Regions from separate parts of the Sporosarcina sp. SG10008 genome, predicted to be linked through region 1. Evidence: a T-box and tRNA genes for the amino acid it is inferred to sense, from the RefSeq annotation. Region 1 holds a T-box; the other holds one or more tRNA genes.
What was found. A T-box is a leader RNA that pairs with one kind of tRNA and senses whether it is charged. The one in region 1 lies ahead of metG (methionine--tRNA ligase), so its partner is inferred to be a tRNA-Met.
Positions count from the first base shown of each region.

Region 2: it has a tRNA-Met gene. The T-box ahead of metG (methionine--tRNA ligase) is inferred to sense a tRNA for this amino acid. The anticodon was not compared.

Region 1 is NZ_CP172607.1:1,646,391-1,653,089, forward strand. Features, by position in the region: gene ACGLYD_RS07870 (serine hydrolase domain-containing protein) at 1-442, shown strand, start outside; gene ACGLYD_RS07875 (GNAT family N-acetyltransferase) at 497-1,057, shown strand; gene ACGLYD_RS07880 (hypothetical protein) at 1,181-1,669, shown strand; T-box leader at 1,948-2,216, shown strand; gene metG (methionine--tRNA ligase) at 2,268-3,899, shown strand; gene ACGLYD_RS07890 (class I SAM-dependent methyltransferase) at 4,312-4,938, shown strand; gene ACGLYD_RS07895 (aminoglycoside phosphotransferase family protein) at 5,188-6,123, shown strand; gene ACGLYD_RS07900 (class I SAM-dependent DNA methyltransferase) at 6,249-6,699, shown strand, end outside.
Region 2 is NZ_CP172607.1:3,982,648-3,989,346, reverse strand. Features, by position in the region: gene mazG (nucleoside triphosphate pyrophosphohydrolase) at 1-1,011, shown strand, start outside; gene ACGLYD_RS18795 (RNA-binding S4 domain-containing protein) at 998-1,288, shown strand; gene yabP (sporulation protein YabP) at 1,377-1,673, shown strand; gene yabQ (spore cortex biosynthesis protein YabQ) at 1,670-2,137, shown strand; gene ACGLYD_RS18780 (septum formation initiator family protein) at 2,192-2,611, shown strand; gene ACGLYD_RS18775 (S1 domain-containing RNA-binding protein) at 2,741-3,169, shown strand; tRNA gene ACGLYD_RS18770 (tRNA-Met) at 3,515-3,588, opposite strand; gene ACGLYD_RS18765 (SpoIIE family protein phosphatase) at 3,803-6,220, shown strand; gene tilS (tRNA lysidine(34) synthetase TilS) at 6,308-6,699, shown strand, end outside.

The DNA.
Region 1 (6,699 bases):
TGCGTTTGATGCTCTTCCGCAAGGGACTGCTTTAGGGTATATAGATAATTCAGACGGAACATGGAAAACGAATATTTATTCACTACCAGTAAAAGGCGGTTCGGATGGCGGAGCATATGTAACAGCAAAAGATATGGTTAGGCTATGGGAAGCCTTGATGAACCATCGACTTCTAAATGAGGTACTAACCAATCAGTTACTCACGGCTCATACTCAAGTCGATGAAGATAGCTTTTATGGATATGGCATATGGATTAAGAAAAATGAAAAAGGTGTATTTAAGTATCATGTAATGGGCTATGATCCTGGAGTTTGCTTTCACTCCGCTTATTTTCCCAATTCATCTCAAATAGTTGTTGTATGCTCAAACAAGTCAACAGGAGCATCTGACATTATGAATGGAATTGAAGAGGAACTGACAAGGTTCCAAGCCTTTAAATAAAAAATGACTTGAACCTTATTAAAATTGACGAAGAGGAGAGTGGGAAAGTTAGATATGGGGATTTTTTTGATTGGGGAATATCTTAAAAGTGAAAGAGTAATAATGCGAGAAATTGAAGAGAAAGATTGGGTAGATGTTCATAAATATGCATCGCAACAACTAGTGTGTCAGTACCAACCGTGGGGACCAAACTCTGAGGAGGAATCTGAAGAGTTTGTAAAACAAGTTATTGTAGATGCAAAAAAGAAACCAAGAAGTCGATTTGTATTTGCCATAATTTTAAGGGGAAACGGAAACATGATTGGGGCAGCTGAGTTAAATATCCAAGATTATAGCAATAAAATCGGAGAAATTGGCTACATTATAAATCCAGATTTTTGGGGAATGGGATATGCAACAGAGGCAGCGAAATTGGTAATTGAATTCAGTTTTAAAAATTTTAATCTCCATCGTATTTATGCGACATGCGACCCAAGAAATGTTGCTTCATCAAAGGTGCTAGAGAAAATAGGCATGACAAAAGAAGGTAGAATACGTGAGGATTTACTACTAAAAGATGGATGGCGTGATTCCCTTTTATACAGTATTTTAGTTCATGAGTGGAGTGGAAAATAGAGTGCTAAATTTTCACCAAAAGATGATAAATAACTTTAATACCGAATCGATTTCTGTGCAAAAAAAACGAGTGAAAGTTACTACTATATATAAATATAGTTTTGACTGATAGAAGGGGAAATTATGAATAGAGAACATTATTTATATGAAGAATTTATATGTATTTCTGGATTATTAAACCAACAGTTAGACATTGTACCCGTCTTATATGGTTCATTAGGTCTTGGAAAAGTAACAAATATCGACTTTTCTCCTCAAGATATTGATATACTTGTGCCCTTAACTTATTTAGAAGAAAAATGGAAATTTCTCCAACATACCATGGAACAGCTAGGCTATAGAATGGTTAACTTACAGGAACATGAATTTATTAAAAATGATATTAAAATTGGGTTTGCTTTTACGGAAGATTTATTGGAATTTGCGGATGTAGATTATACAAGTTTAAACCTATTTGAAGATGCTGGTTCAGAATACTATTTACCTACGATTTTGGATTTCGTTAAAGTCTATAATAAATCGCTAGAAGATGGCTATAGAAGAACAAAAAATAACAATAAGGACTTGGATAAATTAGAGATTTTAAATATAATTATACAGAATACATTATAATTACAATGAATATAAGTTCTCAAAATGGCAAAGTCTAAATAAGGAAATAACTTACATAAAAGTAACTGGATTAAGTTTTACAATCGAAATAATTTTTGGGGCAACTCATTATTCACAAATCCCATATGTAATGCATGGTGACTCCTTTACTTGTAATAATCCACTGTAGTGTATCGCTGACGTTGTGATACAAGTATGGTTAACATGACCACGAAATACGTTTATTTATTATTTGCATTTACACACACACTTCTCTATAATCAATTCAAACCTTATATCAAACGGCAATGACGAGGAAAAGTAATGAGACGATGTTATATAGAGAGCTTCTGTTGGTGGAAATGAAGCAAACTAGTCTGATGAACATGATCTCCGAGCTTTGCACTGAAAATCCGCGGATGAGTAGGCTGCAACAAGATTTGGCACTTGTTACAAATGTCAAAGTATACTCGCAGGATTTGTAGCGACGTACTTACTAAGACAAGTGGCGTGAGCTATTTGTGAACTAAGGTGGTACCACGAGTGAAATATTAACCTCGTCCTTATCGATACGATAAGTGGCGGGGTTTTTTGTATGCCCTAAAAAGGAGGAATTCGTTTGAGCATTTTAATTGGGGGTGCGTGGCCATATGCCAATGGGTCATTGCATTTAGGCCATATCGCAGCGTTGTTACCGGGGGATATTTTAGCGAGGTATTACCGACTAAAGGGTGAATCCGTCTTATATGTGTCAGGTAGCGATTGTAATGGTACACCTATTTCGATTAGGGCCAATCAAGAAGGGCTAGCGATTCAAGATATCGCAGATCGCTATCATCAAGAATTTATAGAAAGCTTTGCGATACTGGGATTTAGTTATGATTTTTATTCCAGAACGGATAGTCAACAACATCATGAAGTTGTCCAGCGGATTTTCTTGCAGCTACTTGAGAATGGATATATTTATAAAAAAGAGATTGAACAAACGTATTGTGAGTTTGACCACCAATTTTTACCGGATCGGTATGTGGAGGGTGTTTGTCCGAACTGTGGACATCCATCTCGTGGGGATCAATGTGATAATTGTTCAACCATCCTTGATCCGCTTGATTTAATTGACCGTAAATGCAAAATTTGTGGCAATGAACCAACCACAAAGGCAACGGAACACTTCTACTTTTCATTAAGTTCATTTCAACATGAGCTAGAAGAGCAAGTTAAGAAGGTTCGGGCAAACAAAGCGTGGAGAGAAAATGCCATCCATTTATCAGAAAGATATTTGACAGAAGGTTTACATGACCGCGCTGTGTCCAGAGATTTACAAAATGGAGTTAGTGTCCCAGTACAAGGTTATGAGGATAAAAAAGTATACGTTTGGATTGAAGCAGTATCAGGTTATTATTCGGCCAGTCAACAATGGGCGATTGACACTAATCAAAGTGATGAAGCTTTTTGGAATGAAGAGACCGTATCTTACTATGTACATGGGAAAGACAACATTCCCTTCCACTCGATTATTTGGCCATCTATTTTATCGGGTATTGGAAAGGACGCTTTTCCAACACATATCGTTTCAAACGAGTACTTAACATTAGAAAAAATGAAACTATCAACGAGCAAAAACTGGGCTGTGTGGGTTCCCGCCATTTTGGAAAGTTATGATCCTGACTCCATTCGATACTTTCTAACTGCAAATGCACCTGAAAATAGAGACGCTGATTTTTCGTGGCGTGAATTCATTTTCAGTCATAATTCTGAGCTTCTTGGTGCTTACGGTAACCTCGTAAATCGGACGTTGAAGTTTATTGACAAATCATTTGAAGGGGCTGTTTCTGGTAACCTGGATTTAGATATTGTAGAAATGACTCAATCTAGATATGGTGAGATTGGTCACTTGATTGAACAAGGTCATTTCAAACAAGCGATTGAAACGATTTTTGAAACCATTCGCTTCGGAAATAAATACTTTGATACAAAACAACCTTGGAAAGAAATCCATGAGAACAGGGAAGAGTGCAAGAATATTTTACTTACATGTGTGCATATTATTGCAAATTGTGCTCAGTTATTATCGCCATTCCTACCTTTTTCAAGTGATAAAGTGAAAGCAATGTTGAATTTAGCACCATTTACTTGGGAACCCATAGAAAAATCAATATATCAAACCTTTCAAGTAAGTCCTTTATTTGAACGAATCGATTTAAATCAGATAGAGATCGAATTAGAAAAGTTAAAATTGAATGCAATATAAGCAAAGGCTCGAGAGTATAACAATAACTAAACCGCTATTCAACGTTGTAAGTTAATAACATCAAGGGCTTACTCCCTAGGAAGCGTTGATGGGAAAAATCAAATGCTGGATAAGGCTAAATCTTTTGTCAGAAAGTCTTCAATACTAAACTATTTCACAAAATATGAGTTACGCTATATCCCTCAAAAAAATCATTTCATATTGAGTGGTTCCGAAATGCGGAATATTATGATAATATCTATGTATCTATGAAAGGTGGAGTTTATTATGAAAAAAACTACTATTATCTATCGATGCAACGTCTTAGGGGAAACGATCGGCGACTAATCGGGTAAATTAAATTATTTAAAAAGACTATTTTTAAATAAAAAGAAATGCTCGATTGCTCGTTCGAATTATAGGGGGAGCATTCATGTTAAATCAGCTAGGATTTAATTTATGGGCGAATGACTATGATCAAACAGTACAAGTAAGTGAAGAAAATAATTTGTATCCGTTTGCTGGATACAAAAAAATATTGAATACTATTTTTAATGAGGTCATGCAAAAGCAACAATCAACCATTTTAGATATAGGGTTTGGCACAGCGGTTTTAACGAGTCGACTTTATGAAAATGGGCATCGCATAGATGGTTTAGATTTTTCTACTCAGATGATTGCGGTAGCTCAGTCTAAAATGCCAATGGCAAATTTGGTGGAGTGGGATATTACCAAGGGCTTACCTGATTCTTTTGAAGTCAATAAGTATGACTTTATTATAAGCACATATGCGCTGCATCATATTGCGGATGAAGAGAAAATCACCTTTATCAAGAGTTTGCTACCTCTACTTTCAGTGAATGGGAAAATATTCATTGGTGATATTGCATTCCATACACGTGAGGAGCTTGAAATTTGTAGAAATGATAGCATTAAATATTGGGATGAGGATGAGTTTTATTTAGTCTCCAATGAAATCAAATCATCGTTAAAAAATGTTTGTAAATGTGAATTTCATCGCGTATCGCATTGTGGCGGTATATTAATGGTTACGAGGTAAATATAAGTTTTATAGTCGAAATGAAAAAATGAGTTGTTTCGGCAACTCATTTTTTCTGTAATTAATGAAGGCAGTTATAAACTTTGAACTCGTGTAAGAGTCAGTGACATTCAATGGTTAGTTTCGATTTTGCTACACTATAAAATAAGGAGCTTACACTACGAGAATACTCAAAAAGCGATTTTCAATTTGAAAGTATTCAAGGCGATAAATCTATCAACAAAGTGAATTGATATGGGGGGAAACATAATGAATGGACTAGCAGTTTTAAAGAGATTCAGCTTTCAAACTCAAGAAGAACCGAAAAGTATTTATCCTTTCTCCCCGGTATATCGAGTTAACAGTGAAATGAATGATTTTATTGTTAAGAAAACACAGAGACCAATTGAGCGTGCACAAAGACTGATGAGGTATACGACCAACTTAAAAGAAAATGGAGTAAATGTGGTAACACCAGTTAGTTTAAGTGTGGAAAACCCTCAATCAATCGAAGAGGATACATATGTAGTTTATCCATTTATTAAGGGAGCGCAGTATTCCGGTAAAGATGACGAAATCATAGCAGCAGGCAAACTATTGGGGGAAATACACAGCCTTTCGCCCATGGAAAATACGTTTGAATTAGAAGAATATGATGTTTTTGATTTTAATGTGGACGAAGTGGCAGAGAGTGTTCAAAAGATAGAAAAAAACGCTGCACGTTATGATTTTAAAATTGAAGGTATTCAACTGAAAAAGAAATTAGTAGAAGTAGTTACTCAGCAAGAAGAATTGAAAAATAGCGGTTTGCAATTTGTACTCACTCCACATGACTTCAAAGCGAATAACTTAATCTATACACCAGATCCTTATTTAATAGATCCTGATAATGCCAGTTGGATTCCACGTATTTTTGATGTAGCATTAGCCCTACTTTTATTTCATAATGAATTATCAACCGCTCCAGACAAGCCATTTACGCCTGAACAATGGCAATTATTCCTGCAAGGCTATAAAAAATATAGTAGTCTTACCGATCTAGATTACGTTTATTGGGAAAAAGCAGTAGAGCATGTTTTTCTAGATGAGGTTATGTGGTTAATGGCCGATGTAGAGGATGATTGGGCTAATCCATCCCAGAGACACCTTTTTGAAGGGCTTATCAAGATCGTATACGATCCTTCAAGCTATAGTCTAAATTGTTAGGTTAAATCTGAATTTATTATGCGTATTTCAATGTTGCGGGAATTCTCCCTTGTGGAAAAGTAATTTTGAAGGTTGCTTTCCTATTGCTACACCATTGGAATATGCAATTGTGGAGGGAAGAATGTATGAGTAGGAATGTATTTGAAGAAAACTTTGAGAAATATGCTGATCCTGAAATGTATGACCACTTATATGAAGGTTATCAGAAGGATTTGAACTTGATTTTAGAATGGGCCAAGCTAGATCAACCGATTATTGAATTAGCGTGTGGTACAGGCCGACTTACCATTCCTATGGCAAAACGTGGATTTCAAATGGTTGGTGTTGACCTGCATGAGGGTATGTTGGAACGTGCAAAGCAAAAGGCGAAAGAACAAAAGTTATTAATTGAGTTTTTATTGCAAGACTGCACGAAGTTGAATTTATCCGTCAAAAGTTCGTTAGTTTTTATGACTGGGAATTCCTTTCAACATTTCCTAACGAATGAAGTACAAGATGACTTAGTACAATCTGTCCGACAACATCTGGTAGAGGATGGAATTTTTATTTTTGACACGCGAAATCCTTTACTACATG
Region 2 (6,699 bases), 2.3 Mb from region 1:
CAACATATTTTAATTGGACAAGTGTACGATGCGTTCGTGGCATCTGAAGTGAAACTGTCATTAATGGAGAAATACGCCTACGACCATCCAGTGACGGTTGTAACGGCGGCAGGTTCTACGGGCGAGCAATTGATTACAGTTCCGCTATTTGAACTGGACCGTGTCACTGAAATTAATAATTTGACTACCGTTTATGTACCGCCTGTAGTTGAAAGAGAAGCGCGATTGAAAGATTGGTCGACGTTCAGGGAAATCATCGCTACACTGCGCGCTCCGGGCGGGTGCCCATGGGATCGTGAACAGACGCATGCATCGTTGAAGCGGTATTTGCTTGAAGAAACACACGAACTGCTTGAGGCGATTGATAGTGAAGATGACGACGCAGTGATTGAAGAGCTTGGTGATGTACTGTTACAAGTATTCCTTCATGCTCAAATTGGCGAAGACGACGGTTATTTTGCCATGGAAGATGTGCTTCAATCGATAGGATCGAAAATGATTCGCCGCCACCCTCATGTTTTTGGAGATAAAAGCGTGGTAAATTCAGAAGAAGTTCTGCAAAATTGGCAAGAAATCAAGCAACAGGAAAAACCGCAAGCCGACTCACTCTTGGAAGGTCAAGAACGTCCTTCTTCATCACTTTTAACGTCACTTAATTATCAAAAAGAGGCGGCAAAGGTTGGGTTTGATTGGCCAACGATTGACGGCGCTTTAGAAAAATTTGATGAAGAATGGTTGGAGTTCCGTAAAGAACTAGAGAGTGGTACGAAATACAGTCAAATGGACGAGCTAGGTGACGTTCTGTTCACAATCGTTAACATTTCACGCTTCCTCAAGTTATCTCCAGAAGAAGCAATGGTCCATGCAAATCAAAAGTTCAACAGACGGTTTTCATTTGTCGAAAAGAGTGTGAAAGATGGACAAGGCAAGTTTACTGACTATACACTTGATGAACTTGAAGAGTTTTGGAAACTAGCAAAAAAAGGGGAAGATAATGATGAGACTCGATAAATTTTTGAAAGTATCTCGACTAATTAAAAGACGGACACTCGCAAAACAAGTAGCTGATCAAGGGCGTATAACAATAAATGAAAAAGTGGCAAAAGCGTCATCGGTTGTAAAAGAAAGCGATGAATTGGCGATCCGTTTCGGTCAGAAGATTGTAACGGTAAAAATCAACATGCTGAAAGAGACGACGAAAAAAGACGATGCAGCCTCAATGTACACGATTTTGAAGGAAGAGAAGCTTGAAAAAGTGGAACCGGAATTCATGGATGATGAAGACTGAACAACATGACAGGGAATTTTCCTGTCATGTTTTTTTATGTCCTAGCATAAGATAGCTGTGAACGTACAAGCAAAGGGGGAAGCATATAATGCAATTTCAAACTGATAGTCCTACGTACGCAATTCCATCAGGAGACCATGTCGTCACTATGCGCAACAGAAAACGGATGGATCTCACGTCTGTAAAATCAATCGACCGCTTCGATCAGGAAGAATTTCTCGTTCGAACATCGCAAGGATTATTGCAAATCCGGGGAGAGGAACTGCGCATTGTTCATCTCGATGTCGATAAAGGGCTTCTAACGCTAGAAGGAACGGTCGGCACTATTCAATACGATGAAGAAGAATCAGGTTCAAAAGGTTTCCTCCATAAATTGTTTGGATGAGTCTATCCGTTCAATTTCTTAGCCTGCTTGCTATGATTGGGACGGGCATTGTTGCTGGGGCATTCATGGACATGATTGGAACAAGTACCGCGCACGCCGGGAAGAAATCGATTATTCGAAAGCGTGCGGTTTGGCTCGAAGTCATTGGATGGGTACTCGTCGGATGTTGGACGTTTTACATCCTTTATCTCGTCAGGGATGGGGCGTGGCGGATATATGATCCAGTTGCACAGATTAGTGGAATGTTGCTATACGTAACTATTTTTTATAAGCCGTTCCGGTTTTTCGGGAGGATCTTGTTGGTGTTGTTAATAAGGCCGCTCTTGTTCCTCGTGCGTCTGATTGTATCTATTATCAGTCTAGTCATTCGTTTTATAGTGAAAGTCTTTGCAGTCCTCTTTACACCATTTGTTAAAATATTCCGTATCATTTCCGGAAAACTCTTTAAAAGAAGGGTGAAATGATATATAATTTATGGACTAACAAATTGTAGTGTGTGAAGAGGGGAAGTGCAGGACGTGGAACAGAAACAGCAGAGGAAATCGTCCGAAAGGGTCGCATCGATTCAAACTGAATATGTCCGCTCACTTCAAAAGAAAGAGACTAGGAAGAATGCGCGGAAAGTCCGTTTATACCGTAGACTGGCTGTGTTTGCTATTGTGGCAGCCGTTATTCTAGGTGGTCTGACGAATATGTTCATCAACCAGAAACAGACGTTGGCAGCGAAAGAGTTGCAAAAAGTCGAGGTGCTGGCCCAGCTTGAAGGGGTACAGGAAGAACAAGAAATGCTAAAAAGACAACTTGTGAAATTGAATGATGATGACTATATCGCAAAGCTTGCACGCAAGGAATATTTCTTGTCTGAAAAGAGCGAAATCATTTTTTCAATACCCGAAAACAATAAAAAAACAGATGAACAAGACAAAGGAAAAGAGTAGTCTTATTGACACTCTTTTTTTATTGGCTATAATGGAAGTAAGGATCCTGCAATTTGCAGGGCTCATTAATACGGTTGCAAGGCTCCCAGCGCGGGGCCCGCTTAAATTTTAAGGAGGAGCATTTTTTTTATGTCAATTGAAGTAGGCAGCAAGCTAGAGGGTAAAGTAACAGGAATCACAAACTTCGGGGCGTTTGTTGAGCTACCGAATGGCTCAACAGGCCTGGTCCATATCAGTGAAGTGGCGGACAATTATGTCAAGGACATCAACGATCATTTTAAAGTCGGTGACATGGTTGAAGTGAAAGTGATGAACGTCGGTGCAGATGGTAAAATTGGGTTGTCGATTAGAAAAGCGAAACCTGAATCTGAACAGCGTCCAGAACGTCCTCAGCGCCCGCAACGTCCGCGTCAAGGTGGTGGCCGTCCTGCTATGGATCGCCCAGAGAACTTTGAACAAAAAATGGCAAAGTTCATGAAAGATAGCGAAGAGCGTCTCTCTACTTTGAAAAGAGCGACAGAATCGAAACGCGGTGGCCGTGGCGCAAGCAGAGGGTAACTTGCTAGCTGTTTCAATTCATGAAAAAGTGTACGAATAGTATGAAGGAAAGTAGTGAACAAAGGGAATGACCCTTGTTCACTGTTTTTTTGTGCGGAGAATTGTCATGGCAATCGCGAATTGTCATGGTAAATGGTGAAACTGTGACGGCAATCGTCTGAACTGTCATGGTAAATGACGAAACTATCACGGGAAATCACATAAACCGTCACAGCTCCCCAAACAATCGCGCATTTTTTCATTGCAAAAAAAGGCAGTTCCTACATCGTGAATTCACGATGTAGGAACTGCTTTTTTAGTGATTTATTGTCCAACTCCTGGACGGTTGTATCTGCATTTCATAAATGGCGGCAGAGGGGATCGAACCCCCGACCTCACGGGTATGAACCGTACGCTCTAGCCAGCTGAGCTACGCCGCCTTCGTATATTCTAGTTAGCACTTGTTTCCGCTTGATCAGAACAACAATACTTATAATACAAGTGAATCAATGCAGTGTCAACCCGTCTTAGGAAAAAAGAAAAAACAGTTCGGAATGAGTCGAAACATTTTGTTTTCTTGTTGTCATGAACAGACAATTTCTTTCCATCTGCCTATGTATACTCAAGGCATAGCAGACATAGGGGGAATGAGGAATGAAACTAATTGATCATTTAGCACGTCCAGTGGGCCATCCAATTGGTATGTATGTCGAGATGATTGGAAAACGAAAAATGCATATTTTAGTTGCGACTCTATTCTTGTTTGGATCTTTTTTCTTGTCGCAAGCCGTATTATTCGATGCAGCGGTTCCTTTTTTCTTGCCGGTGTGGGCACTTGCACGGGCTCGCTTCAGAAAGCATCTCATATGGGTGTTCATTGGTGGGATGTTTGGAAGTGCATTCCTTGGTCTTGGACAGGCTGTTATCCATCTATTGATGCTCGCGTTATTTAATGCGGTAATTAAATATCCGCTCATGCGAAAATCAGTACCGCTAACAGTGGCAGGATGCATTATCATTGTTCAAGTGTTGTGGCAGTTCATAATGCATATCGGGCAACCACCAGTAAATGTTCAATTATATATTGGCTTTGAAGCAGTTCTTGCTTTGTTCATGACTTTTTTCCTCTTTGTTGCTTTTCCTGCCGCAGATCGAATCTTCTTTGGTAAATGGACACCTGAACGACTTGGAGCGGCTTGCCTTGTCGGTGCGCTGGCTACAACTGGAATGAGTGGACTTATGCTAGGTCCTGTTTCGGTTTCAGGTACACTCATTCATCTGACAATCTTGCTTGCGGCGCTTGTGGGGGGGCTTCCATTTTCAACAACAATCGCAATGATCATCGCTGCTATTGTGGGGGTAGCAGAATTGTCCTTCACTGGAATGATGGCGGTGTATGGTATGACCGGATTTTTTGCAGGCACACTCCGCCGTTTCGGGAAAATTGGCATCGTGTTAGGAGGGGCCTCTGTATCGGGATTTTTCCTTATGTATGATCTGACCTTGCCTCTTGATACTTCACACTTTATAACACTCGCAACCGCGACGATTATTTTTTTACTGATCCCTTCGAAAAAACTAGAGTCGATTAAACGCATTTTTTATCCGGAGAATACAGAGACTACTGACAAACAACAAAAATGGTTAGCAGAGCGGCTCGATGATCAACTAGCTGATTTCAAAAAGTTCTCTGAATTTATGTCGACGCTTGTTGGCGACCGATCTTCCCCCCACGATAATGCAGATGTATTACCTCAGCAGGTTATTCCAAAAACTTGCCAGTCTTGTTTCCGTTATGCCAAGTGCTGGGAAGGTGCAGATAATGATATGGGCGGGCTTCTTAGTGAGTGGGAAATGACCTATTCTATGACGAAAAAAGCTAAGCGTCATCGTGTTGAGGAAAAGATTAAATATAAATGCGTCCGATTCAATGGATTAGTTACGGAACTTGAGGAACAAGCTGCCAGTCGTTTATTGACGGGACAACTTCAGCATGGACGAAAAATGCTTGCCCTCCAGTTGCGTGATATGAGCACCCATCTGGACAAAATCATGAATGAAGTAAAAGAAGATTTGACTGTTTATAAGCCTGCCGAGGAAGATTTGGCAAAACGGCTCCAAGAGAAAGGTATTGAGTACTTCCAGATTGATGTTTTACCAGGAGAGAGGGGTGCGCGTCGCATCATCTGCTGTATTCCTGAGAAAAGATCTGATTTTGAAACGGATACGACAGTTGCGGAAAGATTTATACTGCCGATTCTTGAAGAAATGTACGATGAGCCGTTCCGGGTCGCCAAATCTGCCGTTTTACAGGACCCTTTTCCACATATACAACTAACGTTTGGTTCGGCAGTTCGTTTTACCCTTGATTATGGTATCGCGGCAACAGCAGGCGGCGAAACATTTCACGCCGGTGATGCATATGAAGTGTTCCCAATTCATGAAGGGTTGACGGCGGTTTTGTTGTCGGATGGAATGGGCCAGGATTTAAATGCATATCGTGAGAGTCGAAAGGTAATTCGTTTAATGCGAGAATGTTTGGACCGGAAAATGGATCCTGAAACAGCCATGCATACGTTGCATTATATGATGTCTTTGAATGGGCTTGATGATATGTACGCCACGCTTGATCTGGCCCTCGTAGATTTGCAAGATGGTCGCATTTGGTCTTGGAAGGCAGGATCGATGAGCACATATATTAAACGCGGTGACGACTTTTTAAGACTGGATAGCAAATCGGTCCCTGTCGGTTTTCTTCCATCCTTTTCTGTAGAGGCAAAAAAAGAAGAGTTGAAGTCAGGAGACATTATACTTATGTTAACGGACGGGATTTTTAATGGGGATATCCCGCTTGAGAAGCAAGAGAGGTCGTTGTACAGTACGCTTGAAAAATATGGAGGATTCGAATGTGACAAAATTGCAGACCGTATTATGCATGAAATGGAGCGGAAGTTTGGTGTGATTGGAGACGATCGTACTGTGTTAGTTATGAAAATCGATCATGTTCTGCCGAAGTGGTCAAGTTTCACACCCTATTCACAAACTATTTCCCGGGAAAGGGTCATCGGATGAATATGTAAGTAAGTGAGTCCCCTCCTTTAGATATTCTATGGTAAAATTCGAGTAAGAATAAATTAGAAAAGAGGAGGGAGCGGAGCAATGGATAAATTTAAACAGACGATATTCCGTTTTATCAAGGAATGGTCACTCATCGCTCCGGGGGACCGTATTTTAATCGCCTGTTCGGGTGGAGTAGATTCGGTAGCGCTTTTACATTTCATGGCTTCAAATCAAGACAGCATGGAGATTGAAGTTGCCGCAATTCACGTCGATCATAATTTGCGCGGAGAAGAGTCCGCGGCAGACGGCACATTTGTGGCAAGGCTGTGTGAAGTGTATGGGATTCCTTTTTTTGGCGGAAGTGTACCGGTTCCGGCTATTATCGAGAAAGACGGTGGCAATGTGCAAGCTGTCTGCCGAAATGGACGGTATGCATTTTTCGAGGAGATCATGACAAAGCACGGTTATGATGTTTTAGCAACGGCACATCA